4 regions of the Comamonas sp. lk genome follow, and region 2 is predicted to be linked to each of the others. Evidence: riboswitches for the same ligand, from Rfam matches in the RefSeq annotation. Region 2 holds a riboswitch; each other region holds the start of a gene.
What was found. A riboswitch is a leader RNA that binds a small molecule or an ion and turns the genes downstream of it on or off. The one in region 2 is predicted to bind cobalamin.
Positions count from the first base shown of each region.

Region 1 (7,658 bases), on a different contig from region 2:
AACCAAGATCTGCGTGCACGGTTTCATGACCGTCAACAACGGCGAGAAGATGAGCAAGAGCCGCGGCACGGGCCTGGATCCGCTCAAGTATCTGTCGCTGCAAATGAACCCCGAGTGGCTGCGCTACTACCTGGGCGCCAAGCTCAACGGCAAGAACGAAGATATCGACTTCAACCCCGAAGACTTCATGCTGCGCGTCAACTCCGATCTGATCGGCAAGTACGTCAACATCGCTTCGCGCGCCGCCGGTTTCCTCACCAAGCGTTTTGGCGGCAAGCTGGCCCAGGTCAGCGAAGACGGCCAGACCCTGCTGGCGGCGCTGCGCGAACAACAAGCTGCCATCGTTGCCGCCTACGAGGCCCGCGACACGGCCCGCGCCGCGCGCGAGATCATGTTGCTGTGCGATCGCGTCAACAGCTATGTGGATGCCAACAAGCCCTGGGAGCTGGCCAAGAAGGAAGGCATGGAAGCGCGCCTGCACGATGTGTGCACGACCTGCATCGAAGCCTTCCGCATTCTGACCATTTACCTGCAGCCCATTTTGCCCAGCGTGGCCGCCGAAGTGTCCAACTTCCTGATCGTGCCGCCCGAAAGCTTTGGCGATGTGGCCAAGCCCCTGGGCGAAGGCCACCAGATCGGCGAGTACAAGCATTTGATGCAGCGCGTCGATCCCAAGCAGCTGGAAGCACTGTTTGAAGCTCCCACCGGTCAGGCCGCTCCTGCTGCTGCCGCTCCTGCCAAGGCCGAGAAAAAAGCGGCCAAGAAGGCCGAGCCCGTGATCGACCCCAACGCCCCGGGCGGCGAGCCGCTGGCCGAAACCATCAGCATCGACGACTTTGCCAAGGTCGATCTGCGCATTGCCAAGATTCTCGAATGCAAGAGCGTGGAAGGCTCGACCAAGCTGCTGCAGCTGACGCTGGATGTGGGCGAAAAGGACGAGAACGGCCAGCCCAAGACCCGCAATGTGTTCAGCGGCATCAGCAGCATGTACAGCCCCGAGCAGCTGCAAGGCAAGCTGACGGTAATGGTGGCCAATCTGGCCCCGCGCAAGATGAAGTTCGGCCTCTCCGAAGGCATGGTGCTGGCCGCCAGCCATGCCGACGAAAAGGCAAACCCCGGCATCTATGTGCTGGAACCCTTCCCCGGCGCCGCCCCCGGCATGCGGATTCACTGATGCCATCCCCCCTGAGGCGCTTTGCGCCTTCCCCCAAGGGGGACGACACCTTCGCCGCGAGGCGGCGGGGCCGCCTTAGGCTCTGGCTCGGTGTCTCCTCGCTGGGGCATGCTTTGTCGAGCTCCTGCAGGCCATGGCTTGCAGGGGCTTTTTTATGCCTGCTGTCCCTGTCCGGCTGCGCCGTGGTGGCCGTGGCGGGCACGGCCGTCAGCATCACCGCAGGTGCCGTGGGTCTGGCCGCCGATGCAGCGATTGGCACGGTCAAGATCGTGGGCAAAGGCGTGGGCAAGGCTGCAGACGCCGCGCTGGGCGACGAACCTGCCGATTGAATGGCGGCGAGCGCAGCCGCGTCTCGCCACAGGCCAACACGTTATACTGCGCCCGTTTTGAAGCGGGTTGACCGGCTGGCCATGCATGGCCGCTGCCAGCCCCTTCATCGCGACAACAGGTGCCCAGGCTTAGAACGTGTTTACGATCTCTACGCAGCCGCGTTGAGGCGCAATCGGGATGAGTTCGAAGCGATGTGGTGCCGCTTGCACCGGGGTGCAAGCCAGCCGCAGCGCGAAGAAATCGCCCGATTTCGCCCCAACCCTTTGGGCCAGTGCCTTTGCGGGCGCTCTGCGGTGTTGCGAATCCTCGCAATAGCACGGCTATTGCTGTGGTATCGCGCCTAGCATCCCATCCCGCAAAGGTACTGGCGCGGCGCCGAGGAGATCGTAAACACGTTCTTAGGCCAAGGGTTCAACGGGAACAGGGTGCAAATCCCTGGCTGCCCCCGCAACGGTCAGCAGATAAACCATTTCCACGCCCCCAGGGGCAAACCACTGATGTCCTACGTGGCCTCCCAGCGAGGTGCGCGGCGACATTGGGAAGGTGAAATGGCAGGCATCACGCCATCTGCGAGCCCGGATACCGGCCTGTTGAGCACCGTACCCCTGGGGAAGCCCCCGGCGTGCGGTATTTGCAACGACCGTCTGCGGGGAGCAGAAGTGGCTGCTTGCCTGCCCGGCGGTCAAAAAGCGCTGCAGCAAGGCCTGGGCATGTCACCTGCAGGCAGATGGTCAGCACTTTGTTGACCTCCATGAACCACCCTGACTTTGCAGCCAGAGCCCCTTTTCTCCATCCCATCGCTGCTGCGGCATTCCTGACCTGCCTGAGCGCGCTGTCCGCCACACCGGCCCTGGCCAGCGATGCCAGCACGCCCGCGTCCGAAGCCGCCATCACCCTACCCGCCGTCCATGTCACGGCATCGCCCGAAGGCGGACTGGGCCTGTCCCTGCCGTCCACCTCCGGCAGCCGCACCGGCATCACCACGCTCGACCTTCCCGCCAGCCTGGACCAGGTGAACAGCGAAACCTGGCAGGAGCGCGGCGACTCGCGCATGGCTGACATCATCGGCCGCACCGTGGGCATGACGCCGCTGTCGGCCACCAGCTACAACAGCCTGTCCTTCAGCACGCGCGGCTTCACCGGCACCAACTCCGTGGGTATCGCGGAAGACGGCGTGCGCCTGGGCGTTGCCTCCACCACCACGCCCTACCCCGCCAACAGCTGGGGCTATGAGCGCGTGGAAGTGCTGCGTGGCCCGGCCTCCATCGTCTATGGCTCAGGTACCGTGGGGGCCACGGCCAATGTGGTGCGCAAGCAGCCCACGCGCGAGACCGTGCGTGAGGTGCTGGTCGGCGCCGGCTCGCACGGTTCGGCCAAGCTGGGACTGGGCATGGGTGGCGCAATCAGCGAGACCCTGAGCTACCGGGTGGATGCCTACGGTCACTACACCAACGGCGAGCACGATATGAGCCGCGCCAGCGGCGGCAAGCTGATGAGCACCCTGCGCTGGCAACCCACGGCAGCGCTACGCGTGGAGCTGCTGGCCGATGTCAGTGACGAAAAGCCTGCCCGCTACTTCGGCACGCCCACTATCAACGGCTCCATCGTGCCCGAGCTGCTGGGCCGCAACTTCAACGCCGACGACAGCGACATCCGCATCAAGGACAAGCGCGTGCGCGCCCGGGCGCAGTACCAGATCAACGAGCAGTGGAGTGTGAGCAACGAGCTCTATCACTTCAAGGCCGACCGCTACTGGCGCAACATCGAGGCCTACCGCTACAACCCGGTGGCCCAGACCATTACCCGCAGCGACTATATCGAGCTGACACACGATCTGGAGCAGACCGGCAACCGCCTGGAGTCCAAGCTCAAGGCCGGCGCCCACCAGCTGGTCGTGGGCTGGGAAGTGAGCCGAGCCAAATTTGGCTATGCCTCGTCCGGCTTTGATTACTCCACCACCATGCCCGTAGATGCCGTTTATCACGGCTGGGACAACAGCAGCGCCATGATCCCGCGCTTTACCACGGCAGCCACCACGCACGACTTTTATGCCGAAGACGCCTGGACGCTCAGCGAGCGCTGGCTGCTGCTGGCCGGCATACGCCGCGATCTGACGGACTTCAACAGGAGCGACCTGATAGGAACCGGCTCGTTTGGCAAGAACCTGGGCGGCACCGCCTGGCGCCTGGGCCTGACGCACAAGCTCAATGCGCAGACCAGCCTGTACGGCCAGGTCTCCCAGGGCCATGACCCGGTCACCAATGTGCTGACGCTGAATCTCGCCAATCGCGATTACAAGCTGACCACGGCACGCCAGATCGAAGTGGGGCTGAAGCAGCAGTTCGGCCAGGGTCTGGGCGAGTGGACGGCAGCGGCCTACCGCATCGAGAAGAAAGACATCATCACCCGCGACCCGAACAACAGCCTGCTGTCGGTGCAAGGCGGCAAGCAGCATTCGCAAGGCCTGGAGCTGAGCAGCGTGCTGCGCCTGTCGCCCAACTGGCGCCTGGAAGGCAATTACGCCTTTGTCGATGCCAAATACGACCAGCTGATCGAAGCCGGCGGTGCCGACCGCTCCGGCAATCGCCCCAGCAATGTAGCGCGCAACACCGCCAATCTGTGGGCCCACTACACCACCCACAGCAGCATCGGCCGCTGGCAGGCCTCGCTGGGCGCGCGCGCCGTGGGCAGCCGTTTTGCCGACAACGCCAATACGGCCGTCAGCGGCGGTTACACCGTCTGGGATGCGGCTTTGAGCTGGCGCCCCCAGCCCGGCAGCACCTACCGCCTGACGGTGCGCAATCTGGGCGACAAGCTCTATACCTACTCGGCAGTGTCGAACGCCAGGGCCTCCCAGGCCTATCCGGGCGAGGGACGCCGTCTTGATCTGACGGCCGAATTCACGTTCTGAACGCAACATCAAAAGCCATAGCGAGCAGCGCATGAAATTCCTCGACTTCATGCATCAAACCCATTGAAAACGAGAGAACACATGCGCTGTCAGCTTCCATTTTTGAAGAAGGTATTTCCCTCTCGCCTGACCCTGGCCACGGGCTTGGCCCTGGCCTGCGCTTTGCTTGCGGCCTGCTCGCAGCGGCAAGAGACGCCGCCGGACCAGGCGGCCGCCAGCGTGGCCCCGGTCACGGTGCCGATCTGCGGCCAGCCGGTGAGCTATGACCGCGTGCCGCAGCGCGCGGTCACCCACGGCATCAACATCACCGAGATGTTTCTGGCTCTCGGGCTGGCCGACCGTCTGGTGGGCTATGGCGGCCTGCGCGACATCCAGCGCCTGCCGCCGGCCATGCAGGCACAGCTGGCCCAGGTGCCCGATCTGTCCAACCAGAACATGAATCTGGAAACCCTGCTGAATGCCCAGCCGGACTTTGTCTTCAGCGGCTGGTCCTATGGCTTTCGCGATGGCCAGATCACTCCGCAGCAGTTGCAGGAGCTGGGCATTGCCAGCTATGTGCTGACCGAGTCCTGCATACGCAAGGTCGCGCGTGAGCGCGTATCGCTGCAAGACACTTTCGACGACCTGCTCCATCTGGGCCGCATTTTCCGCATCGACGCCCAGGCGCAAGCCCTGGTGAACGGCCAGCGCGCCGAGCTGGAGCGCATCGCCCAGGCCTTGCAGGGCGCGGCCAGACAGCCCTCGGTTTTTCTCTACGACAGCGGCACCGACATCCCGGTCACCGCAGGCCGCTATGCCATGCCCCACGCCATGATCGAGGCCGCCGGCGGCCGCAACATCTTTGCGGACCTGCCCAGCAGCTGGACGCGGGGCAACTGGGAGGACGTGATCGAGCGCAATCCGGACTGGATCGTCATCGTGGACAACGACAGACCCACACCCGATGGCAAAAAGCAGTTTTTGCTGAACAAGCCCGAGCTGGCCCACCTCACCGCCATACGCGAGCGCAACTTCGTGCTGCTGGACTTTGCCGCCGCCACGCCCGGCCCGCGCAATGTGGCCGGCGTGCGCACGCTGGCCCACAGTCTGCACCCCGAACGGGTGGCGGCTCCCGAGCCCGATACAAGCCTGAAATGAGCCACTATTCCTCCCACCATCTGGCATTTCAGCTGCAGCGCCGCCACTTGGCCTGGTGGCTGGCCGCCTTGCTGCTGCTGCTGGCCCTGAGCCTGACGCTGGCCATCACGCTGGGCCCGGTGCGCATCGCGCCGCTGCACGCCTGGCAGATCACGGCCCACGAAATCGGCCTGCAACTGGGGCTGGACATGGCGCCCGGCACCTGGAGCCATTCCCAGCACCAGATCGTCTGGCGCATCCGCATGCCGCGCGTGCTGCTGGCGGCCCTGGCCGGGGCCGGCCTGGCGCTGGTGGGCGTGGCCATGCAGGCCATGGTGCGCAACCCCTTGGCCGACCCTTATCTGCTGGGCGTGTCCTCCGGTGCCACGGTAGGCGCGGTGACGGTGCTGGCCTCCGGCGCGCTGGCCTTCGCGGGCGAGCTGGCCCTGCCCATGGGCGCCTTCAGCGGCGCCCTGGCCGCCTGCGTAGCGGTATATGTGCTGGCCCATGCCGGAGGGCGTTTGCTGGCCTCGCGGCTGATTCTGGGCGGTGTGGCCATTGCCTACTGCCTGGGCGGCGTGACCAGCCTCATGGTGCTGACCTCCGACCAGCGCGAGCTGGCCAACTCGGTGCTGGCCTGGACGCTGGGCAGCCTGGCCGGCACCCGCTGGGATGAACTGGGCCTGCCTGCCGCCCTGCTGCTGCTGGGCATGGGCTTGCTGTTGGTACAGGCCCGTGCGCTCAATGCCTTGCTCGCCGGCGAGGAAACCTCGGCCACGTTGGGTGTGGACACCACGCGCATACGGCGCTGGCTGTTCGTGCTGGTCTCGCTGATCACCGGCGTGCTGGTGGCGCTCACCGGGCCCATAGGTTTTGTCGGCCTGATGGTGCCCCATATCACGCGCATGCTGGTGGGCGCGGAGCACCGGCGCGTGCTGCCGGTCTCGGCCCTGGTGGGCGCGATTTTCCTGGTCTGGGTCGATGTGCTGTCGCGCATCAGCTTTGCACCGGCGGAAGTGCCCGTGGGCGTCATCACCTCCCTGGTCGGCGGCCCCTTCTTCATCTGGATGCTGTGCCGCAAAAGCAGCATGCAAAGGCTGCTGCCATGAGCACACTGCACGCGAAAAATCTTCACTGGCAGGTTGCTGCCGCCCATATCGTGCAGGACATCAGCCTGCATGTGGCGCAGGGCGAGCTGGTGGGTCTGTTAGGCCCCAATGGCAGCGGAAAATCCACGCTGCTGCGCATGATCTACCGCACGCTGCGGCCCCACAGCGGCTGCGTGCTGCTGGACGAGCACAACGTCTGGCGCGGCAGTGCGCGCGACAACGCCAAAGTCATGGCCGTGCTGGCCCAGGAAAGCAGCAGCGAGTTCGACCTCAGCGTGCGCGACATGGTGCTGATGGGGCGCACGCCGCACCAGTCGCCGTTTGCACGCGATAGCGACGAAGACTTCCGCATCGTGACCCAGGCGCTGGAGCGCATGCAGGCCCATACGCTGTCCGAGCGCATGTTCAGCACCCTGTCCGGCGGCGAGAAGCAGCGCGTGCTCATGGCCCGCGCCCTGGCCCAGCAAGCGCCGTTTCTGGTGCTGGACGAGCCCACCAACCACCTGGATGTGCGCCACCAGTTCGAGCTGATGAACCTGATCCGCGGTCTGGGCCTGACCACCTTGGCCGCCCTGCACGAGCTGCCGCTGGCCGCCCATTATTGCGACCGGCTGTATCTGCTGAAAAACGGACGACTGGCGGCCCAGGGCACGCCCGCCGAAGTGCTGACCGCCGACACCATCGCCCAGGTCTACGGCGTGCGCGCCCTGGTGCATACCAACCCGCGCACCGGCAAGCCGCTGATCGAATACCTGCCCGACGAGCTTCTCTGACGCCCACGCCTTATCTGCAGACAAAACGCCTTCAAGCCCTTATTTCAAAAACGTCAAAAGCTATAAAATAAAGAGCATTCGACACATTGATAGGGGCAGCTTTCCGCTGTTTTTGGCAAAGCCAAGCACAGCGGGCGCGCATAACTAAATAACCAGGAACTTCCTGTTACATCACCTGGGTATTGGCGGGTGAGACGGCGCACGGCTTCCTAGAATCCCTTTCACCACCAGCTTGGCTTGTGTCG
Region 1 is NZ_UOOB01000002.1:99,463-107,120, forward strand. It holds gene metG (methionine--tRNA ligase) at 1-1,174, shown strand, start outside; gene EAO39_RS19220 (hypothetical protein) at 1,288-1,503, shown strand; cobalamin riboswitch at 1,880-2,110, shown strand; gene EAO39_RS19225 (TonB-dependent receptor) at 2,256-4,415, shown strand; gene EAO39_RS19230 (ABC transporter substrate-binding protein) at 4,497-5,552, shown strand; gene EAO39_RS19235 (iron ABC transporter permease) at 5,549-6,640, shown strand; gene EAO39_RS19240 (ABC transporter ATP-binding protein) at 6,637-7,413, shown strand.
Region 1: another riboswitch for cobalamin. It lies ahead of EAO39_RS19225 (TonB-dependent receptor); the one in region 2 lies ahead of EAO39_RS15350 (TonB-dependent receptor).

Region 2 (7,658 bases):
CCGCCGCATCCAGGCGCTGCAGCGCATCCTGAAGCTCGTGCGCAGCCACCAGGCCCAGATGCCGCTCGGGCAACAGCGCCGCGCCTTTGACATGGCCTGTGGCGCCCAGGCTGATGGCAGCCAACGCGCCCTGCCACAGCTCGGGCTCGCGCAGGCCCTGGCGCAGCAAATCGGCATGGTGGCTGGTCGCCACGCGGTTGGCCATGAAACCCGCCCAGCGCAAGCCGCTTTGATAGTGTTGCAATCCATAGGCCAGCGCGCCGAACGTGCCGGCCATGGCTGACGCATCGACCACTGCCAGCATGGGCAGACCCAGCAGTCGCGCCAGATCTGCCGCGCTGGGGCTGCCGTCAAACAAGCCCATCACGCCTTCGATGAGGATGAGATCGGCCTCCTGCGCCGCAGCGTGCAGTCGTGCCCGCACATCGGCCTCACCCGTCATCCACAAATCCAGTGAGTGCACGGGCGCACCCGTGGCCAGTTCATGCCAGTACGGGTCCAGAAAATCCGGCCCGCATTTGAACACCCTGACCTTGCGGCCCTGGCGCGCATGCAAACGTGCCAGGGCCGCAGTCAGCGTGGTCTTGCCCTGGCCGGAGGCCGGGGCAGTGATCAGCAAGGCAGGACAGCGCACAGGCTGGCCTGCCGCATCAGACGAGGAGGTGGTGCTCAGCATATGAAAGCGATAAGGGCTGCAAGCCCGCTCAATTGGCCGTCCACTTCACGCCCACATAGCCGCTGCGGCCCTCTGTGGCGTAGGTGCGGGCCAGCTCATAGCGCTTGTCGGTCAAATTGTTGATGCGTGCCACCAGGCTCCAGTTGCGTGTCAGCTCTTTTTGAGCCGTCAGATGCCACAAGGTGTAGCCGCCAAGCTCGAACTTGTTGGCAGCATCGTCAAAGCGCTTGCCCGATGTCTGCATCTGCGCACCCAGTCTCCAGCCTGCCACCAGGGTGTCGGCCGAAAGACTGGCATGGCGCTTGGAGCGACGTGCCAGCTGCAAGTCCTTGTCCGTATCGCGCGGATTCTGGAAGTCCACCGAGCCCTGCAGATTCACCACACCCACGCGGGTGGTGGCGGCCAGGGTAATGCCTTCATAGCGGGCATTGGCCACGTTGGCATAGCAGCCGCCGAAGGGACCGTTATTGCCCGGGCATGCACCGGTATTGCTCACATAGTTGATGAGGTTCGAGAGATTGTTGCGATAGACCGTGGCCGAGAAACTATTGCTTCCCTTGCCCCATTTCAGGCCCAGCTCCACATTGCGCCCCTTCTCAGGCTGCAGCGAGGAATCCCCATACATGCTGAAGCGCTGGTACAGCGTGGGTGCGCGGAAAGCCGTGCCCGCCGATGCCGTGGCTCGCCAGTGGGGCATGAACTCATAGCCATAGGCGGCACTGCCCGTGGTGTTGCCGCCAAACTCGCTGTCGCGGTCATGGCGGGCATTGAGCTGCAGCGTGTGCTTGCCGGCACGCAGACCGTAGCCCAGAGCCAGGGCGTTTTGCGAACGCGTGCGGTCGATATTGCCGTTGACCAAGCTGTCCTCACGACGCTCCAACGCTGCAGTCAGGGTGGAGACGCCCAGCTTCCATTCGTTCTGGAACAGATAGTTATGCAAGCGCGTGTCGGTTTCATAGACCGAGGGCTTGGTGGCGTAGTAATCGCGCGACTGCGTGTATTGCAAACGGGTGCTGTAAACATCGCTCCACTTGGCTTGCCAGTTCAGACCCAGGGTTTGCATCTTGTTGATGCTGCGATCATCGGCAATAGGAGCACTCTTTGATATGGTCGCGTCATAACCGGAATTGACGTAACTTTCCAGCGCCGTGGCCTCCACGCGCTGGTTGGGCGAGATCTGGTAGCCAATGCGGGCATTGAAGGCATTGTTGCGGTAGCCGTCCGCATCGGGATTGAAGCCCGCCGATGTCTTGGCGTTAAAGCCGTTGCTGCTGGCATGAGATGCACCCAGGCTGTAATCCCAGCCATTGAGGCCGCCGCTGATGCCGGTCTGCGCCGTCACCGTGCCGCGGCTGCCCCAGCCCAGGCCGATATAGGGCTTGGGCTTGCCCTCGCCCCGCTTGGTGAAAATCTGCACCACGCCGCCAATCGCATCCGAACCATAGACGGCAGCCGCCGGGCCGCGCAGCACTTCAATGCGCTCAATGGAGTCGAGTGGAATGTTCTGCCAGGAAGCTCCGCCGGTCGATTGGGAATCGACGCGCACGCCGTCGATATAGACCGCCGTAAAACGGGTCTCGGCTCCGCGCAAATAAACGCTGGTGGAGGCACCAGGGCCGCCATTGCGCACCATCTCGATGCCGGGTAGACGCGACAGTACATCGGCCACGCCAGCCGCACCACTGGTTTCAATGGTCTCGCGGTCCACGATGGACATATCCGCCACCAGATCGGACAGCGGCTGCTCGATACGGTTGGCCGTCACCACCGTCTCGGCCATGGCAGCGGTATCGGCCAAGGCGATTTGCTGAGCCAGCACAGGTGCAGACAACATGCAGCTGATGGCCGCAGCCACCAGGGAAGGACGGTGAAAAATGGAAGCCGTGCTGGCGTGCACGTGCGAGGCCACGGATGCAGTCTTGCATCGGGGTTGGTGTTGCGAACTCATGGGAAGCGACAAAACAATAGATACCCGGCGCCAACCTCCCCGTTGGCAATTGGGAAAAAGACGTGCCCACAGCTGAAGGCAGACAATCCACATCGTTGGCCGGTATCCGGGCTAAGCGAAACGTCCTTTTGCGAGCCTTCCCAGCACGCGCAGCGCCAGTGGCAAAGATGAAAAGGAGATGCCATGCATCTATTCGCTGACCGTTGCGGGGGCAGCGCAGGCACGGATCGCACCGCTTTGCGGCTTCACCTCCCTGCTTCCCGTTGAACTGGGGTCGCAGAAAGCAACTCCGAGCACCAACAGCGGCGCATTCTAATTAGTTTTGGCCGCAAGACCTCCTTCAATCAGAGTACCCCGTTGACGATTATTTACTATATAAATGAGCTTGGCGCTTTATGTGCCTGAGTTGCACGCTACGATTTTGGTAGAGGAAAATCTCCAACCGAGAAAGCATGCGCGCGTGTTTCCGGGTGCACTTAGCTTGCATCCGCCTTTCATGCACAAAGTCTCTCGGATTTCTGCACTTATTTACGGACTGCAAGACCTACAATGTCCGAGTCTATGACCCCCCAGACTTCTCTTGACCTCATTGCCGAGCGGGTAGAACGTTTAATGGTGCGCCACGAAGAACTTCAGCGCACCAACACCCTGCTGACCGAGCAAGTTGCCGCCCTGACCCAAGAGCGCGACTCTCTGCGCCTGCGCCTGCAAGCTGCACGCGCACGTGTGGACGCGCTGATCGAACGCCTGCCCGCCAACCAGGGCGAGTGATTCCCCAGACATTGCCACCAGACGCCCGCCCATGAAGCAGATCGAAGTGCAAATTTTGCAGCAAAGCTACATGCTGACCTGCCCCGAAGGTCAGCAAGAGCGCGTGCTGGAAGCCGTGCGTCGCGTGGATGAGGCCATGACCGGCATCCGCGACAGCGGCAAGGTACGTTCTCGCGAGCGTGTCGCAGTACTGGCTGCGCTCAATATGGCTTTCGATGTGCTGGACCGTGATGCCCAACAGACGTCCCAGCAAGCACAAGTGAACAGTGCCCAGGCTGAAATGCAGGCTGTGGCTCAGACTGAACCACTCAATCAGGAACAGCTGGCCGAGCAACAGCGCCAACTGGAATTGGCCGAACAGCTGGTGCTCAAACTCGATAAAGCGTTGGAAGACGATGCAAGGCTTTTGTGAAAGCCCGCAATCCTTGCGACAAATGCATCGCGGCGTGGCAAACGCCGTATCAATCGAAGTAAAATAACTCCTGTCTGCAGACCTGCCGGACTTTATATTTCCTTGAACCAATGCTCAATGAGCTCGGGCTTGGTAAATTTCCTGATGAGCGTGATCGTCTCGCGTCAGATGAACCCAACGTCAGGCTGCCCTCGCCCCCCTGAACCCCCGGTTCAGGATGACGGTCCGGTGGAGTTTGCAGACACCTTATACCTGTGCCGCCTGCTATTTCAGGGTGCACTTTCTGGGGCAGCAACACGCTGCCTCTCCTGAACCAAAAAAGCCGTTGAAGCTTGAAGCATCAACGGCTTTTTCGTTTATGGGCAATGCCAGTGATCAGGCGATGCCGGATGGAATCTTTGCCTGTGCATCTGCCATGACCTGGCCCAAACGTACCGGGCCCGCCGGCTGCCATGCGGGGTTGAACTGCAGCCCCGCACTTTGCGGCCACAGCAAGACCACGGTGGAGCCCAGCAGAAAGCGCCCCATCTCCTCGCCTTGCGCCAAATGAATGGCTTGCTCGCCGGTGTAATCCCAGCTCTTGAGATGACCCGTACGTGGCGGGTTGACCACGCCATGCCAGACCGTGGCCATGCTGCCCACAATGGTCGCCCCCACCAGCACCAGCACCATGGGGCCGTGCGCGGTATCGAACACACAGACCACGCGCTCATTGCGCGCAAACAGTCCGGGCACGCCGCGCGCCGTAGCGGGGTTGACCGAGAACAGCTCGCCGGGTACGTAAATCATGCGCTTGAGCTGGCCGGCGCAAGGCATGTGGATGCGGTGGTAATCCTTGGGGCTGAGGTAGATCGTGGCAAAGCTGCCGTTGTCGAACTGACGCGCCAGCGCAGCATCACCACCCACCAGCGCCGTGGCACTGTATTGATGACCTTTGGCCTGAAAAATCTGCTCGCCCTCGATAAGGCCGAACTGGCTGATGGCGCCGTCTACAGGGCAAATCCAGTCAGCCTGAGCCAGAGGCCGTGCACCAACCTTAAGCTCGCGCGTGAAAAATTCGTTGAAGGTGGCATAGGCCGCAGGGTCGGGATTGGCAGCTTCGCCCATGTCCACACCGTAACGGGCAATAAAGCGGCGAATGACGGATGTGGTCAAGCCACCGGCCTGCGCCTGGGCCAAACGGCCCATGAGAGCGGTCAGCGCCTGCTTGGGCAACAGATATTGGGAAAGTACGGCGAGTCGTTCAGACACAGTGGATTTTTGCTATCAAAGTTATAGAGATCGAAGCAGGATTCTAGCCAAGCCACGACCTGCTGTATTCGGTGTACTCCCCCATCACCTCAAACAGCGGATCGTGAGCCGCTGCCAAATCCCCAGACCAGCCGACTGCCACTACCAGGCGCACAATGAGCCGCTGATGCCATCAACATGCACGCCTGCCCATGCCTGATTCATCGCAGCAGCCCACCCGCTTCGCACCTGCAACCCCGGAGGTTCCGCCCTCCATAACCGACACGCCCTCGCTAAAACCGGCCTCTCCGGCAGACCGAGCCCCTGCACCCGCCGAGCCTCTGCTGACCGAACACATGGCACCGGTGCTGCTGTGGCTGCGCAATTTCCTGCCCTCACCTGTGGGCACCAATGCGGCAGAAGGTCTGCGCATGGCCGTGGGCGTGGCCCTCGGCCTGCTGATCACGGCATTGATCAGCCGCTGGTGGGACGGCCATGACAATGCGGTGTGGATTGTCTCTTCCATGGGTGCGACTGCCGTACTCGTCTTCGGCATGCCTGCCAGCCCGCTGGCCCAGCCCTGGCCCGTGTTGGCGGGATCGCTGCTTTGCATGCTGGTAGGCACGCTGAGCGAGCACTTTGTTCCCGACGAAGCTCTGGCTCTGGCCCTGGCCGTAGGCCTTTCCGTCACCTTGATGGTGCCTCTGCGCTGCCTGCATCCACCGGCCGTGGGCCTGGCCTCCTTTGTGGTCTTGGAGCATGCACCGGGCATGGGAATGCTGTTGTTTCCCACCCTGTTCAACATCGTGGTGCTGCTGGCTTGCGCCGTGGCCTATGCCCTGGTCACGGGCAAGCGCTACCCTCATCCCCAGCACAGCCACCGCAAACAGCCCGGTGGCAGCCATTTCACCGATGCAGACCTTAATGCAGCACTGGCGCACTACAACCAGGTGCTGGACATCAGCCGTGCCGACCTGGAAGGACTGCTGCACCTGGCCGGCCGCGCTGCATTCCAGCGCACCTTGGGAGATTTGCGCTGCGCAGACATCATGAGCCAGCCCGTGTTTGCGGTGCAAGCCGGTGCCACGCTCAAGGAGGCCTGGGCGCTGATGCACGAGCACCGCATCAAGGCACTGCCGGTGGTCAATGAGCAACAGCAGGTCATAGGCATCATCTCCAACGCCGATTTTGTGCGCAATGCCAGCCAAGAAGTGCCTGATGCCCAAAGCCTGGGCCAGCGCCTCAAATCGCTGGTCATGGGCAAGTCCAGACATCAGGATGCCAAGAGCGTGCAAGACCTCATGGCGCACACGGTACAGACGGCCTATGCCACGCAGCGGGTCATGGAACTGGTGCCTCTGTTTTCATCGGCGGGCCACCACCATCTGCCGGTGGTCGATACAAAGGACATGCTTGTGGGCATCATCACCCAGACCGATTTGATCCGTGTCCTGGCCGCTACGGTCAGCCCTGGCGAATCGCAGGAGCAATCCTGAGAAGCTACAATCAGCAGGTTTAGGTGTACGCTAAGTCTGCGTCCCTGTATTGAGAAATAACGGCTTTTTGTTCAGTCTGCGCGTGGCGCGCAGCACATCCACCACGCGCCTTGTGGGCTTGGCATCTTGCGAGCCAGACCTTTGACCGTGGCCCTAACGAACAAGTGCCTCAACCGATTTATCCAAGAGATTGAAATCATGGCCAAAGAAGAATTGATTGAAATGCAAGGTTCCGTGACGGAAGTCTTGCCCGACTCCCGCTTTCGCGTGACCCTGGAAAATGGTCATCAGCTGATCGCCTACACCGGCGGCAAGATGCGCAAGCACCACATCCGCATTCTGGCGGGCGACAAAGTGTCGCTGGAGATGTCGCCCTACGATCTGACCAAGGGCCGTATCACTTTCCGTCATTTGGCCAACCGCGGCCCAGGTCCTTCGGGCGGCTCACGCTAAGCCCTTTCATGAAAAAGTCGGCGATTTCAAAATCGAGTCGTTTTTTACGATTACAATAGAGGCTACGGAGCGTAGCGCAGCCTGGTAGCGCATCTGCTTTGGGAGCAGAGGGTCGCGAGTTCGAATCCCGCCGCTCCGACCATATGATTCAAGGACTTAGCTGAGAAATCGGCTAAGTCCTTTAGTCTTTCTGGGGCCAAGGGGTAAACAAGAAATTGGCTAACCCAGTCTTCGCACCCCAATGTGAGTGCCCATCAGTCCTCAAGCTCACAGCCATGTGTGCGAAGGGTTGTTTCAGGCTGGTTGCCGTCATCCCGTTTGGGTAGACCGATGACCGCTATGTAGTTGTGACCAATAGGTCACGATGTTGCCATGAGCAGCAGTAACCGCTGCAAAGCCGAAGTTGATGCCTGGAGGCTGCTTCAGGCTGATGATTACAGTCGTTTAACTTGGAAATGCCAATGACTGCTTATGTTCACAGAGCAGTCACTAAACTGATACACCTTCAGAAGTTTGGACATGGCCTGCAAGCTGTCTAGAAAACTCTGGTCGATTCACAGTGAGCCGAAATGATCCACTCGCCAGCTTTGACAGCGTGAACAAGATGGCCAGTGATTGGGGCGCACGCGTAGTCGACCTTGGGAATGTCGGACACCTCAACCCTGCATCAGG
Region 2 is NZ_UOOB01000001.1:3,372,876-3,380,533, forward strand. It holds gene EAO39_RS15345 (cobyrinate a,c-diamide synthase) at 1-676, opposite strand, end outside; gene EAO39_RS15350 (TonB-dependent receptor) at 705-2,510, opposite strand; cobalamin riboswitch at 2,704-2,940, opposite strand; gene EAO39_RS15355 (DUF904 domain-containing protein) at 3,186-3,395, shown strand; gene EAO39_RS15360 (cell division protein ZapA) at 3,427-3,807, shown strand; gene asd (archaetidylserine decarboxylase) at 4,183-5,058, opposite strand; gene EAO39_RS15370 (HPP family protein) at 5,250-6,533, shown strand; gene infA (translation initiation factor IF-1) at 6,732-6,986, shown strand; tRNA gene EAO39_RS15380 (tRNA-Pro) at 7,052-7,128, shown strand; partial or broken gene EAO39_RS15385 (alpha/beta hydrolase) at 7,534-7,658, shown strand, end outside.

Region 3 (7,658 bases), 990 kb from region 2:
CGGGTCACGGGTGATGATGTCTTTCTTGGCGATATCAAACACCGCCACCGTCCACTCCCCACGGCCATTTCCCAGTTGCTGCTTGAGACCCAGCTCGATCTGCCGCCCCTTGGTCAGGCTGAAGCCCGAGTTGGATTTATTCAGGGACAGCAGACTGGTAACCGGATCATGGCCGGTGCTCATCTGCGCATAAACATTGGTGCTCTCATTGATGCGATAGCTTGCGCCCAGGCGCCAGGAAGTGCCGCCCAGAGATTTATCCAAGGTAGCGCTGCTGATCAGATCCTTGCGGTCAAAGTCATACATATCTCTGCGCAGACCAGCCATCAGCTGCCATTGCTCGCTGAGCTTCCAGACATCCTCCACGTAGAAAGCGTTCTGCCGAATCTTGGACTCGACCCGTGCCTTGTACACATCCGGGCTGTCCCAATAGCCATTGGAGGTATTCCAGGCAGAGACCACCGAATCGCCACTGTAAGGCGAGTTGTTGAGAGCGGTAAACCGGGCTTCGGAAATATCCCAACCTGCAGCGATCTGGTGACGGCCGGGTTTAAAGACTACCCCCAGGCGGTTGCCCGTCTGCTCCAGATCGTGACCGATTTCCAGATAGTCATAGCGTGCAATCGTGCCGGTTGCGCGATCGTAGTCATAGCCCTCGATATTCTTCCAATGCCGATCGGCCTTGAAGTGATAAAGCTCGTTGCGCAGCGTCACAGCCTCACTAGGCTGCCACTCCACTTTGGCCTTGAAGCGCTTGTCCTTGAGACGGATATCGCTATCGAGAAAATTGAAGTTCTTGTCGCGCAGCTCGGTGGCAAGACGGCCATCCACCACCGGCGTGCCGAAATAGCGTTCGGGTTTTTGATCGCTGATATCGGCCGTCAAGTCCACGCGCAAGTCTGCGCGAGGCTGCCAGCGCAGCGCACTCATGATTTTCTTGCTGTCGCTTCTGCCCAGATCACGCTCGCCATCGCTACGTTCACCGTACAGATCAACACGGTAACTCCATTCCTGGCCTATGGACCCTGTCGCGCCTATGCCGGCGCGCGCGCTGCCATTCGAGCCGGCGCCGACCATGGCTTCCACAGAGCGCTCACGACTTGGCTGCTTGCGCACAGCGTTCACTGTTGCGCCCATGGTGCCGCTGCCATACATCAACGACCCTGGGCCACGCAGCACATCAAAGCGCTCGTAACCCCAGCTGTCATGCGGATAGGTCGTCGTGCCGGCAGCAACACCCAGCATGATTCCATCCTCGGCCACGCCAACCGAATTGACGCCATTGAAACCACGACTGGCGAAGGACAGGCCGCCATTGCCAGGAGAGCTGGTGGCCGTCAGTCCCACGGTACGACTGACAGCATCCACCACGGCGGCATCGGCACGTTCGGTGATTTGCTCGGAAGAGACAGAATCCAGGCTGGCGGGCAAGTCCTTGACGGGAACGGCCAAATAGGAGCCGGAACGCGTCGTCTGATTGAGCTGCAGCTGGGGCAGTTCTCTATCGTCTTTGACAGTGACTTCCGGCAAAGTCGCGTCGGCCAAGGCCAGGCCGGGCATCCCGGCCAGCAGCTGCACTGCAGCGCAGCTGGCAGTCAACGCAAAACGGGTGGAGTAGGAATGAAGAGCACGCGCATTCGAGCGCATTGTGGTGTGAGGCATAGCTTCGGAAGCTCATACCGCCTGATGTGAAGGCCGCACACATAACAACCAGTCGCCGCAGGACGACAAGCGCAATAAGGCTGCCGTCCACACCCCGCAGACAGTTGTGAGAAAGATGCGCAAAGCGCACCGCCATCAGCTCCAGGCCGGTCTCCGGGCTCACAGAATTCTTTATGTTTCCAATAAAGCAGATCTGACCTTCCCAAGCAGCCCATTCAAACGAAGTTGAATCAGCAGCACTCAGTGGCTGAAGTCCGGAGAAATCCGGTCTTCTTCAGATTTTTTCTGTATACCGTTGCGGGGGCAGCCAAGGACTCAGGCTTTTCGGCCCTTACCTTGTTCCCGTTTCACTCGCATCTTCATGCAAGCACCTGAAGTTGGTTTGCTAATTGATTAGCGTTGCGGATTCTATCCGCGTCGAGCGAAAAATTCCCGATTGCACGCTCAACATTCATGTTTTTCAAGGTATGAAAACGCCACTCTACCGAGCTTACGCCGCGTCAGCAGCCAGTTTCATGAACCCATCATTTTTTGGCGATGCAAGCAGCCTCCATGCGAGAGCCCGGTCGAACCGAATCAGCTACGCCTGCGCAGCAAATAGATATCCATGATCCAGCCGTGCTGCTGACGAGCTTGCTGCCGCCTGGCACTGATGTCGGCCTTGATCTGCGCCAACCGCCCCTGCATCAGGATTTGCTGCGGCATGCCCAGATAGGCACCCCAGAAAATATCGACATCGGGCTCGACCACCTGCTCGTACGAGCATTGACCGTCCAGCATGACCACAAGCGTATCAACGCCTGCTGGCCAGGCTGCCTCGCGCAGTTGACGGCCGGTGGTCACCAAAAACGGCGCGCCGATATCGTTGAGCGCTATGCCATGCGCGCTGCACAGGACCTGCATTGATGTGATGCCAGGCACCACCTTCACCTGCGTCTTGGCCAAGCCCAGACGCGAAGCAATGCGCAAAGTGCTGTCATACAGAGCGGGATCGCCCCAGACCAGCAAGGCCACACGACCTCGCTCATGCCCAGACTCATGCCCATGGCCCGCAGGCAGATGGGTAGACAAACACGCTCTCCAGCGCTCAGCGATGGCGTCATGCCATTCATTGACCTGCTGTTCGTAGTCGTCCCCTTGCTGGCGGCGCACAGGCATATCGAAGTGCGCAATACGACTCGAGTCCACGCACAGATGTTGCAAAAGCGTCATCCGCACTTGCGCCAGTTCGGCCTTGTTATCCTCCTTGTGCGGCAGCAGGATCAGATCGGCCTGGCGTATCGCCTTCTCTGCCTCGCGCGTTATGTGGTCGGGGTTGCCGGTGCCGATTCCGATCAGAAACAGCTCCAGCATCAGATCCCCTCAGCGCCAGCAGGAAACCGGGGCTCATCGCCGCGAGGACGGTAACGCCGGTCATAGTCGTCGGCATAAAGACAGCTGAGCCCGAAGCCCTCCTGGCTCAAGGTACGCCCCACCAGAATCAAGGCACTGCGCTGCAAGGCATTGGTCTGCGCCGCTGCAGCAATCTCCCCCACACAGGTACGAACAATGACTTCATCCGGCCAGGAGGCTCGCCAGACAATGGCTGCCGGGCAATCGGCGCCGTAATGCTCCAACAACTCCTGCTGGACTTGCTCTGCCATATGCACCGAAAGATGAATGGCCAACACCGCCCCTGTGGCGGCAAAAGCGGCCAGCGCCTCACCGCTAGGCATGCTGGAGGCTCGCCCCGAGGTCCGGGTCAGTACAACGGACTGGCAGGAGCCCGGCAGCGTCAACTCCGCGCCAAGCGCTGCAGCCGCAGCGCTAAAGGACGGCACACCAGGCGTCACCGTATAAGGAATCTGATGCTCGCGCAGGCTACGCAGCTGCTCGCCCATGGCCGACCAGATGCTGAGGTCGCCAGAGTGCAAGCGGGCCACATCCAGACCCTGTTCATGGGCTTTCTGCATTTCCGCGACGATGTCCTGAAGCGACATGGGTGCCGTGTTGACCAGGCGCACGCCCTCGGGGCAATGCGCCAGCAACTCCGCAGGGACCAGCGAGCCCGCATACAGACACACAGGGCAAGAGGCCAAAAGATCGCGCCCACGCACCGTGATCAGATCTGCAGCGCCCGGGCCGGCGCCTATAAAGTGAACTGTCAAGAAAGAACTCCTGTTTTCATTGAATAAGAAGCCGGCATGCAGTGTGCAATCGCCAGCGTTGCATGCCGGTCGGCCGATACCATGCGCGGCATAAGCAGGCGGACGGCTTCATGCATATGCCTACGCTTAGGACTGTGATCTGCCGAAAGCTCTGTATGCTTTGCGGCGCTGCCTGCCAGTTGCTCGGCACCGTAGATGGCCAAGGCCTCGGACACGCTGCCGACGCCAAAACGCTGCTCAATGCGCAAAGAGACAGAGTCGGTATTGACTTGCCGAATATTGGCTTCCTCGCACACCCAAAAATCTGCATGTGATGTTGCCGACGCGGCCCAGCGCTTCAATTCAGGCCAGGCAGGGGTATGCAGCCTGGACGCCAACACGGCATGGGTCCAGTTGCTGTGTGTCAGCTCGGATGCCGCCAGCGCTTGACATGCCTGCTCCCAGCAATCGCTGAAAGAATGCTGCAGCGCACCGGCCCGAAATCCCCAGCCAGCGATCAGCGCCATCATGCGCTCCACACCCACTGAACCAGAGGTCTGGCGGTGTTCCACGATTGCATGCGCCCCAGGGGCTGGGCTTCGCTCCACTGCAGCTGCAGCAGCTGCCCGCCATGCTCGCGGTGCAAATCCATCAGAAGCGCCTGCGTCTGCAGCGCCACGGCGTTCACCACCAGTCGCCAGGGCCCACGCAAACGGCTGCGCAAAGCGTTGAACAAGTCCATATCAAAACCGCCACCGACAAACACGGCCTGCGGCTGTGGACTCAATGCATCCAGCGAGGTCAGAGAGTCGCCATGAATCACCTTCAGCCCAACCGCATAACGCTGTGCGTTCTGCGCAATCCCGGCAACCCGCGCGACGTGCTGCTCCACGCAGATGGCCTCTCCACCGGCCAGACACCATTCAATCGACACCGAGCCGGAGCCCGCACCCAGATCCCACAGACACTCGCCCTTGCGCGGTGCAAGCGCGGCCAGGGTCATGGCCCGCACAGGGCTCTTGGTGATCTGCCCGTCATGCACAAACATGTCCACGCTGCGGCCTGGAACCTGCACCAGCCCCAGACCGCCGCGTGCTTCAAAGGCGGCCGCCACAGGGGCGCTGGCCGCTTCGTCGCGCAGCTGCCCAAGCAATTGCTCAGCCGATGCACTGCAAATGCTTTGCTCCGCGCTGCCTGCATTTGATACCAGCCACATGGGACTGCTGCCCCAGCCCTGCTCACACAACCACGATGCCAGACTGTGCGCAGCCGGCCCATCGCGCAGCAGGCAGATGAAACGCTCGCCGTCAGCCAGCAGCGGTCTCAGTGTCTCCAGAGGTCGGGCATGCAAACCAAGGCAATGGCTATGCTCCTGAGACCATCCCAACTCCCCGGCAATCCAGGAAAATGTGGAAGGCTGCGGATGGTTGCGCCACTCACCACGCTCCAGATGCTTTGCCAGCGATGCACCGGCGCCAAAATGAAAAGGATCGCCCGAAACCAGAACGGCGACCTTTGCCTTCTGGCGCAGCAGCAGCACGGGCTCCACGCTGAAGGGAACCGGCCATGGCCTACCTTTCTCCCCGACCTGCCCCAGCACCAGATGCCGTGGACTGCCGAAGACGACACTGGCATCATCCAGGTCCCGCTGAGCGGCCGCGCTCAAGCCATCCCGCCCGGAGGGATGTATTCCGATAATAGAAAGCCACGGATTGGCCATGACCCAAGTTCTCCTGTTAGGTGGCACGTTTGATGCCCATCTCATGTCCACCCGCCTTCATGAGGCCGGTGTTCAAGCCATTTATTCGTATGCAGGCGCCACCCAAACCCGTCGCACGCCCGTACTGCCCAGCCGGGTGGGCGGCTTTGGGGGCATCGATGGATTGATGCGCTACCTGCAAGAGCAAGGTATCAGCCATGTAATCGATGCCACCCACCCTTTTGCCACACAGATGAGCAGCCATGCCATTGCCGCCTGTACAGCGCTTGGCATTCCACTGCTGTCTTTGGAGCGCCGACCATGGCAAGCCACACCTGGCGGCCAATGGACCCACGTGCCCGACATGAGCGCGGCCGCCGCCGCACTTTTGCCGCATTGCAAACATGTCTTTCTGGCGATCGGTCGCAAGCAGCTTGCGGCTTTTGCGGACAAGGCTGCGCTCCACCACTTTCTGCTGCGGGTGATTGACGCCGGCGATAGCGACTTGCCCCTGCCCGCTGCCAGCTATGAACTGCTGCTTGCGCGCGGCCCGTTTCAGCTGGAAGCCGAATTGGCACTGTTGAAGCTGCACAGCATTGACTGCGTGGTCAGCAAAAATGCAGGCGGCACGGACACTTACGCCAAGATCGAAGCGGCAAGACTGCTGCAGATCCCCGTCATCATGGTCGACAGGCCTCGCCTGCCCGTTCGGCCCCAGTGCGAGACAGCACAAGAGGCCATGGAATGGCTGAACAGCTTTCGCTGAAAGCGCGAATGCAGGCCCGCCCTTTCGCGCGCTTTTTTGTCCGATTGCTTGCGCGCCGCAGCCAGCCATGGATTTGCCAAGCCCCATCGCTATCTCACGGCTTTGCGAGCCGGCCATAGCTGCGCGGCGTATAGACATGCCGCCCGACCTGGCGCGTCTGGCTATTGCCCACAATCACCACGGTGCGCATATCGGCCATGTCGGCGCTCACGGACTCCAGCGGCAGCACCAGAAGTGTTTCATCCTCCCGGCTGACATTGCGCGCAAAGCAGATCAGGCGCTGCGGCTCGCACTCGCTGCGCAGCACCTTCAGTGCACGCTCAAAACCTTCGGGCCGCAACTTCGAGCAAGGGTTGTAGAACGCCATGGCAAAGTCGGCCTGCGCCGCCAGGCGGATACGGCGCTCGATGACCGAAGCCGGCTTCAGATTGTCTGAAAGATTGATGGCACAGAAATCGTGGCCCAAGGGCGCTCCCAGCCGTGCAGCAGCGGCCAGCATGGCGGTAATGCCGGGCTGAACATCGATATCGACCGTGCTCCAGCACTCAAGTTCCTGCGGCGTTGCACTGTCCAGCACTTCGAACACTGCGCTGGCCATGGCAAACACGCCGGGGTCGCCGGAAGACAACATGAGCACCCGCCGGCCTTGAGAGGCCAGATTCAGCGCATTGCGTGCACGCTCAAGCTCCTCGCGGTTGTCGCTGGCATGCAGCTGCAGATGCGCCATTCCCGACAAACGCTCGACATAGGGAAAATAGCCAAAGGCATCGGTTGCGCCCGCTAGGCTGGCACGCACCTGATCCGTCAGCAGGCCGTCTGCCCCCGGCCCCAGGCCGACCACACCAAGGCTGCCACGTTGTGGTTTCTGGTTTTGCATGGCTGCCGCCTCACATGTCATTGGCCGGACGCCGACCTTGGCCGTGCACAATCACGATGGCAAAGTACGGGCAGCGCTCCGGCGCATCGCGCAATGGCATGACTTGCTGATCCGCCATGGTGCCGTTGATGACCAGCCAGCCTTGTTCCAGCTTTCCCAGGTCGGTGAGCAGCGCCCGAATGCGACTCAGGTGCCTCCCCACCTTCATGATGACCAGAGCATCGGAGCGTTCCATGTGCTGGCGCAACTGCTGATCGGGCAAGGTGGCCGGCAAAACGCTCATCACATCATCGCCCCATGTCATGGGAATACCGGTGGCATGCCAGCAGCCCACCATCCCCGGAATCCCGGGCAGCACGTCGACAGCCACCACGCCCTCTTGGCGCAATCGCACATACAGGTGCATGAAGGAGCCGTAGAAAAACGGATCGCCTTCACACAGCACCACCACATCTTCGCTGCGCGTGAGTTCCGTCAGTCTTGACTGCCAGCCCAGGTAGAACTCCGAGAGCTGGGCGATATAACGCG
Region 3 is NZ_UOOB01000001.1:2,386,047-2,393,704, reverse strand. It holds gene EAO39_RS11045 (TonB-dependent receptor) at 1-1,662, opposite strand, end outside; cobalamin riboswitch at 1,789-2,052, opposite strand; gene cobF (precorrin-6A synthase (deacetylating)) at 2,239-3,015, opposite strand; gene cobM (precorrin-4 C(11)-methyltransferase) at 3,015-3,809, opposite strand; gene EAO39_RS11030 (cobalamin biosynthesis protein) at 3,806-4,318, opposite strand; gene cbiT (precorrin-6Y C5,15-methyltransferase (decarboxylating) subunit CbiT) at 4,315-5,508, opposite strand; gene EAO39_RS11020 (cobalt-precorrin-6A reductase) at 5,501-6,253, shown strand; gene cobJ (precorrin-3B C(17)-methyltransferase) at 6,348-7,130, opposite strand; gene cobI (precorrin-2 C(20)-methyltransferase) at 7,141-7,658, opposite strand, start outside.
Region 3: another riboswitch for cobalamin. It lies ahead of EAO39_RS11045 (TonB-dependent receptor); the one in region 2 lies ahead of EAO39_RS15350 (TonB-dependent receptor).

Region 4 (7,658 bases), 1.0 Mb from region 2:
ACGACCGCTGAGTAAGCGCAGCGCAATGTCGGCAGCCAGCAGCAAGGCGGCACCGCCCAAGGCGCTGGGCAGCATCAGACGCGAAGGTTTGTAGCCTACGGCAGAGCGAAACAGATGCGGCACGACCAGGCCAATAAAGCCTATCGTGCCCGTGACGGCCACGCTGGCACCCACGCAAAGCGCCGTACCCACGATGATTTGCGCCCGCAGCCGGGGCAGATTCACTCCCACGCTGCGCGCTTCATCCTCGCCCAGCGTCAGGGCATCCAGCTGGCGGGCACTGAAGGCCAGCAAGGCCAGTCCCAGCGCGATGAAGGGCAGGCACAGGCGCAGCTCGTCAAAGCTGCGGTCGGCCAGCGAACCCATCAACCACAGCACGATGTCCTGCATGTCGGTGGGCGTAGGCGCCAGATTGATGGCCAGCGAGGTCAGCGCGGCCGTCAGCGACGAGAGCGCGACACCGGCCAGAATCAAGGTCAGATTGCTGGCCCCTTGGCTGGCAATGCGGTAGAGCACCAGGGTAGACAGACCGGCAGCGCCCATGGCGACCACGGGCAGCAACCAGGCATTCCAGTGCCATAGACCGAAGTAAATGCACAAAACAGCGCCCAGACCGGCGCTGGAGCTGACTCCCAGCAAACCGGGCTCGGCCAAAGGGTTGCGCAACAGGCCTTGCAGCGCAGCGCCCGCCGTGCCCAGCGACATGCCGACCACGATGGCCAGCAGCACACGCGGCAGCCGCACCTGCTCCAGAATGGCGCGGTGACGCAGCGCCAGCTCCGTGACTTCTTGCGGCTGCGACACGGCACTCCACCAATCTGCAACGCCGATGGAGACCGAACCTATGCCCAGCGACACGGCAGCCAGAGCCGTCAAGGCCAAAAGCAAGGCCAGATTCAGTGCCCAGGTCTGCTGGCGAGAATCCTGCTGCCGGGCGCTCATACCGGAGCACCTTTGGCGGTTGCGCCGCTCAGGCCCAAGGCATCCAGCTGGGCTGCAACGGCTTCTGCCGCTTCAATCAGCTGCCAGTTGCTGCAGCCCCAGTCGTTTTCGGTGAGCGTGACCACGGGGATACGCGACAGCAGAGCCTTCATTTGTGGATGACGGCTCAAGGCGGATTTGGCATATGCGGTGTCGTTGACCATGGAAGGCGTGATGAACACGTCAGGCGGGTTCATCAAGATGCGCTCCATATCAAGGCGCCCCCAGCCTTTGAGGCCCAAGGCCGTGGCGTGGTTGCGCAAGCCGGCTGCTGCCAGCACCGCATCGACATGGGTTTGCGTGCCGGCACTTCCGCCATTGGGGCGCAGATACAGAGCGTTCAGCGGGCGCGAGCTGGCCTGCAGCTTTGCCAGGCGCGACTGCACGTTCTGCACCAGTGCCTTGGCTTCGGTTTCGCGCCCTATGGCCTTGCCCATCTTGAGCGTGCTGTCCAGGATGGCCTGCCAGTCCGTAGGAAACGGCACCGTGACGATGCGCACGCCGTACTGCTTGAGCAAGTCCTGCTGATGCCTGGCATTCCAGCGCCGCGAGGCCAGCACCACATCGGGCTTGAGGTGTAGAACATCTTCGGCCGAAGCCTCATTGGCGGCAAACTGGCTCGCCTTGGCGACCATGGAAAAGCGCTTCGCATCCTGGCTCTGACGCGACAGGGAAATGATTTGGGAAGGATCGGCCAGACTCAGGGCCAGAACATCGGCGCAGATATTGGTGGACATCAGGCGCGGCCCGGCAGATTGAGCCCAGGCGGGCGCCACGCAGGCCGCAGCCATCAGCACAGGAAGCAGCAGACTGCGCATCAGTAATCCACCCCGGGCTGTGCTTTGACGCCCTGGCGGAACGCATGTTTGACATCGGCGATCTCGCTGACCGTGTCTGCCAGCGCATAAAGCTCCTGCGGGGCATCGCGTCCGGTGATCACCACGCTCATGCCCGCAGGGCGCGCGGCAATGGCGGCGACCACCTGCTCGACCTTCAGGTAGCGGTACTTGAGCATGAAGCTCAGCTCATCAAGCACCACCAGGCTCAGCTGCTCATCGCCCAGCATGCGCAGGGCTTGCTGCCAGGCCAGGTCTGCAGCCTGTTTGTCGCGGCTCCAATCCGTGCTGTTCCAGGTGCAGCCCGTTGCCATGGCGTGATAGTCCACAGGTGCCGGCGCGCCCTGCCCCATCCAGCCCAGCTGATGCAAAAAAGTGATCTCGCCCGAGGTATGGGTGCCGGTGATGAACTGCACCAGGCCGGTACGCATGCCGTGACCCAGGGCGCGGTACAACATGCCGAAAGCGGAGGTTGACTTGCCTTTGCCAGGCCCAGTCACAAGCAGCACAATACCGCGCTCATCAGACGAGCGGGCAATGGCAGCGTGCACGCTGGCTTTTTTCTGCAGCATGCTTTGCGCATGTGCGTGAATGAACTGTTCGTCCATGCTCTCCCCGAGCGAAATGGCGATAAAACCCATTCCCAAGGGAGAACGACAGCCGGGACGAGCAATGCCGCGCAGCAATGCTGCAGACACACCATGACCCGCTAACAACCACACCCCGTGGAACAAGACCGAGAACGAACAGGTCGGTATTCTGGCTCACCGTCATCCAGCACACACACCTTCCCGGGTTTCAAGACCCAGTGGTATCAACGTGTGGCTGTCAGGTTTACAGCAGCGGGGGCTGCGCCGGAATGGTCGAAGGCAACTTCAACGCACCGGACTTCCCGTTTCAACTGGCCTCAAACAAGGCCCAGTCTCCTGATCGCAAGTTATCAATTATAGAAGTGTCCTCGATGTGTTTCGAGTTCATTTCCTCAATCACCGAATATGGCCGGCCTGCCGCCAGCCAGACGCGTCTGAAACGACGCACCCGGCCGAGCGGCGGCAAGCAGGCCCTTGGTAGCGCACAAGAAACCGTTGGGCGCTACCGCCAAGCTCCATCAGTCCAGGCTGACCTTGGCCTCGCGCACAACCTTGCCCCATTTGCTGGTTTCCGCTGCGATAAAGGCATTGCACTCTTCTGGCGTGCTGCCTTCGGCAAAGGTTCCCATGCTGGCTTCCATGCGGGTGCGGATTTCCTCGCTGCGCACGATGCGGGCCACTTCTTTGGACATGCGCTGAATGATGTCCTTGGGCACGCCGGCAGGTGCCAGCATGGCGGCCCACGTACTGCCTACCAGACCGGGAATGCCCTGCTCGGTAAACGTGGGGACATCCGGCAATATCGGCAAGCGCTTTTCGCTGGCCACTCCAATCAGGCGGATGCGACCGGCCTTGGCCGGCTGAATCAGATTGGGAGGCGGATCGAGAAACAGCGGAATCTGTCCGCCCATGAGATCGGCCAGCGCAGGCGATGCACCCTTGTAAGGCACATGCACCATGTCGGTCTTGGTCAAGAGGCGCATCAACTCCGAAGTCAGATGTGCGGCAGAGCCCGCACCCGACGAGCCAAAGCTGACCTTGCCGGGATGAGTCTTGGCATAGGCAATCAACTCGGCCGTCGTCTTGAATGGCGCATTGGCAGCCACAGCCGCCACCAGCGGCGAAATACCCATCAGCGACACGCCTGTCAAGTCTTTGGTGCTGTAAGGCAGCTTGGCATAAAGCGAGGGATTGGCCGAATAGGCGGCGATGACGACGCCGAAGGTATAGCCATCGGGCGCAGCCTTGGCCAGTTGGTCAACACCGATGATGCTGTTGGCACCCGGCTTGTTTTCCACAATGATGGGCTGACCCAAAGCCTTTTGCAGGCCTACTTGCAGCAGACGTGCCATCTGGTCGGTAAAGCCGCCGGCGGTATAGGGCACGATGATGCGAATCGGCTTGTTCGGCCAGGCATTGTTGGCCCAGGCAGGGCTGACAAGCGCTGCAGCCGCAGCGGCCGTGCCGGCCGTGGTGGTCTGCAGAAACGCGCGCCTTGAAAATGCGTTGGACATATGTCTCCTTGGGTGTGTGACAAGTTCCTGGAGCAGGCCGTGGGCAGGCTGCACCAGAAACTTGTAGAGATCGGGGCAATGGCATGGGTGCGGCCGAGCTGGTTCGCCCCATCTTTTTTCAAGACATGTGGCTCTTGCCCGCAAAAATACCTTACCTGGCGTTGACCAGTTCCGGCACTGCCGTGAACAGATCGGCCTCCAGGCCGTAGTCAGCCACCGAGAAGATCGGGGCTTCGGGGTCCTTGTTGATCGCCACGATCACCTTGGAGTCCTTCATGCCGGCCAGATGCTGGATAGCGCCCGAGATACCGCAGGCGATGTACAGCTGAGGCGCGACGATCTTGCCGGTCTGGCCCACTTGCAGGTCGTTGGGGGCGTAGCCCGCATCGACGGCTGCACGGCTGGCACCGATGGCAGCACCCAGCTTGTCGGCCAGGGGCGACATGACTTCGGTGAACTTCTCGGCCGAGCCCAGAGCGCGACCGCCGGAGACGATGATCTTGGCAGCCGTCAGTTCGGGGCGCTCGCTCTTGGTGACTTCGCGGCCCACAAAAGCGCTCTTGCCAGAGTCGGCCACGGCAGCCGCCGTTTCCACCGCAGCAGAACCACCGGTGGCAGCAGCGGCGTCAAAGCCGGTGGTGCGCACGGTGATGACCTTGACGGCATCGCTGGACTGCACGGTGGCAATGGCGTTGCCGGCGTAGATGGGACGCTCGAAGGTATCGGGCGCATCCACCTTGGTGATGTCGCTGATCTGGGCCACGTCCAGCTTGGCGGCCACGCGGGGAGCAATGTTCTTGCCGGCAGCGGTCGAAGGGAACAGGATGTGGCTGTAGTTGCCGGCGATGGCCAGCACTTGAGTGGACACGTTCTCGGCCAGGCCGGCTTTCAGGCTTGCGCCATCGGCGTGGATGACCTAGGAGACGCCGGCTATTTTGGAGGCGGCATCAGCGCCCGCTGCAGCACGTTCACCGGCTACCAGCACGTGCACATCACCACCACAGGCTGCGGCAGCCGTCACGGTGTTCAGGGTCGCTGGCTTGATCGAAGCGTTGTCGTGTTCTGCAATAACGAGAGAAGTCATTTGTCGTTCTTCCTTTAGATCACTTTGGCTTCGTTCTTCAACTTGTCGACCAGGGCTGCCACATCGGCCACCTTGACACCGGCACCGCGCTTGGCGGGTTCGGCCACCTTCAGGGTCTTCAGGCGAGGAGCGACGTCCACACCCAGGTCTTCAGGCTTGAAGGTGTCGAGCTGCTTTTTCTTGGCCTTCATGATGTTGGGCAAGGTGACGTAGCGGGGCTCGTTCAGGCGCAGGTCGGTGGTGATGACGGCGGGAGTGGACAGAGACAGGGTCTCCAGGCCACCGTCGACTTCACGGCTGACGCTGACCTTGTCGCCAGCGACTTCCACCTTGGAGGCAAAAGTGGCTTGGGGCAGATCAGCCAACGCCGCCAGCATCTGGCCGGTCTGGTTGTTGTCGCCATCAATGGCTTGCTTGCCCAGGATCACGAGACCGGGCTGCTCCTTGTCCACCAGCGCCTTGAGCAGCTTGGCCACGGCCAGAGGCTGCAGTTCGACATCGGTTTCCACCAGGATGGCGCGGTCGGCGCCGATGGCCAGGGCCGTGCGCAGGGTTTCCTGGCACTGGGTCACGCCACAGGAGACAGCGATGACTTCCGTCACCACGCCTTTTTCTTTGAGGCGCACAGCTTCTTCGACGGCGATTTCGTCAAAGGGGTTCATGCTCATCTTGACGTTGGCGATGTCTACACCCGTGCCGTCCGATTTGACGCGGACCTTCACGTTGTAGTCCACCACGCGCTTGACAGGGACCAATACCTTCATGCTGCTGTTACTTCCACAGATTAGTGATTGAAATGAATGCCAGCACTTATTCAGCAAGCGCTGGCAGCTATGAATTCAGGAATTAAAATGCGGGCTTCCGCATGAACCACTCCTGCATAAGCCGGCTTGCAGGGCTATATGGAGGCATGAAACATGCACACCAAAGTGACTTCATTTCGCGTTGGCTGCCAGACCCAGGCGCTCGATCAGCACCTTGTCCTTGGCATAGGCATCCTTGGCCCATTGCAGATAGTCAGCACCGGAGCGGTACCACAGCCCCTGATTGAGCTGCGCCAGCACCTCGGTATGGCGCGGATCGTCCATGGCTTTCTTGAACGCATCGTGCAGCCTCTGCACCACGGCAGCATCCATGCCCTTGGGGCCCGCCAGACCATAGGGAGAGAGCGACACCACGCCATAACCAAGTTCCTTGGCGGTAGGCACATCGGGCCAGCGCTGGGTCCGCTTTTCACCAAAAGTGACAAGCAAACGCATCTTGCCGCTTTCTACATGGGGCTCCCAGCCAGAGGCACCACTTTCCGCAGCCAGATGGCCTCCCAACAGCGCCTGTTGCAGATCGGCATCGCCCTTGAAAGGCACATGGTTGAGCGAGACCTTGGCCTTCTCGGCCAACTCTTCCATCAGCAGATGGGGGGATGAACCAATGCCGGTCGAGCCGTAGTCGATCTTGCCTGGACTCTTGCGCGCCGCAGCAATGTAGTCGTTGAAGCTGCGATAAGGCGAATCCGTACGTACTGCCACGCCAAAGGTGTAGCCCGATACCCCAATGATGTAGGTAAAGTCGGTGATCGGATTCCAGGCCGTTTTCTGCATATGCGCCATGCGCAGCATCGACATGGGGAACTGGACAATCGTGTAGCCATCGGGCTTTGCCGTGCGCGCCACTGTAGCCGGACCCAAGGTACCGCCAGCACCTGGTCGGTTGTCAACGATGATGGGCTGCCCCAGATGCTTGCTGGCAATGTCGGCCAATATGCGCATGTGGCGGTCCGTGGGCCCACCGGCCGGGAAAGGCACGATCAGCGTGATGGGACGATTCGGGAACTCGTTGGCCTGCGCGGGCAGGCCCATTCCCAGGCTGGCTGCGGCAGCAGCAGCCAATACCAGGCGGCGGCCCATGGATGTTTGCATATTTGTCTCCGGTAGTTGTTCTAGAAATCGAGGAATTCAGACAGGTAGGGTCAACACGCCCTTGGCCTGCAACGCCTGTAACTCCGCTTCGGGCAAGTTCAGCAACTGCTGCAGCACTTCGCGCGTGGCTTCACCCAGCACAGGCGGCGTGTGGCGAATGGGCAGCAACTGCCCGTCCAGGCGGTAAGGCGGCGCGAACACCCAGGTCTGGCCGGCCACGGGATGGGGCATTTGCTGGAACACGCCCGCCTGGCGGGTACGCTCGCTGGTCAAGGCTTCATGCAGTCCGGCAGCTTCGCCGCAAGGAATGCCGGCGGCATGCATGCGCTCCAGCAACAGCTTGCGGGGCTTGGAAGCGATGATTCCCGTCAGCATCGGCAAGATCAGAGCACGGTGCTTGGCACGCTCCACATTGGTGGAAAAACGGGGGTCTTCCACAATATCGGGGCGCTCAATGACCGTGCGGCAGAAGGCATCGAATTGGCTGTTATTGCCCACGGCAATGATCAGCGCACCATCGGCAGCATCAAACAGACCGTAAGGCACTATGGAGGGGTGGGCATTGCCATAGCGCTGTGTGTCGTGGCCCAGTTGCATGGCATCCAGCGCGTAATAGCCGGTGATGGTCAAACCACAGTCATACAGCGCCATCTCGATCTTGCGGCCACGACCGGTACGGCTCTTGCGGTAAAGCGCGGCCAGCACGGCTTGTGCGGCATACATGCCGGTCATCATGT
Region 4 is NZ_UOOB01000001.1:2,368,660-2,376,317, reverse strand. It holds gene EAO39_RS10970 (iron ABC transporter permease) at 1-942, opposite strand, end outside; gene EAO39_RS10965 (ABC transporter substrate-binding protein) at 939-1,799, opposite strand; gene cobO (cob(I)yrinic acid a,c-diamide adenosyltransferase) at 1,799-2,425, opposite strand; cobalamin riboswitch at 2,549-2,762, opposite strand; gene EAO39_RS10955 (tripartite tricarboxylate transporter substrate binding protein) at 2,926-3,921, opposite strand; partial or broken gene EAO39_RS10950 (FAD-binding protein) at 4,073-5,005, opposite strand; gene EAO39_RS10945 (electron transfer flavoprotein subunit beta/FixA family protein) at 5,020-5,769, opposite strand; gene EAO39_RS10940 (tripartite tricarboxylate transporter substrate binding protein) at 5,941-6,921, opposite strand; gene EAO39_RS10935 (CoA transferase) at 6,958-7,658, opposite strand, start outside.
Region 4: another riboswitch for cobalamin. It lies ahead of cobO (cob(I)yrinic acid a,c-diamide adenosyltransferase); the one in region 2 lies ahead of EAO39_RS15350 (TonB-dependent receptor).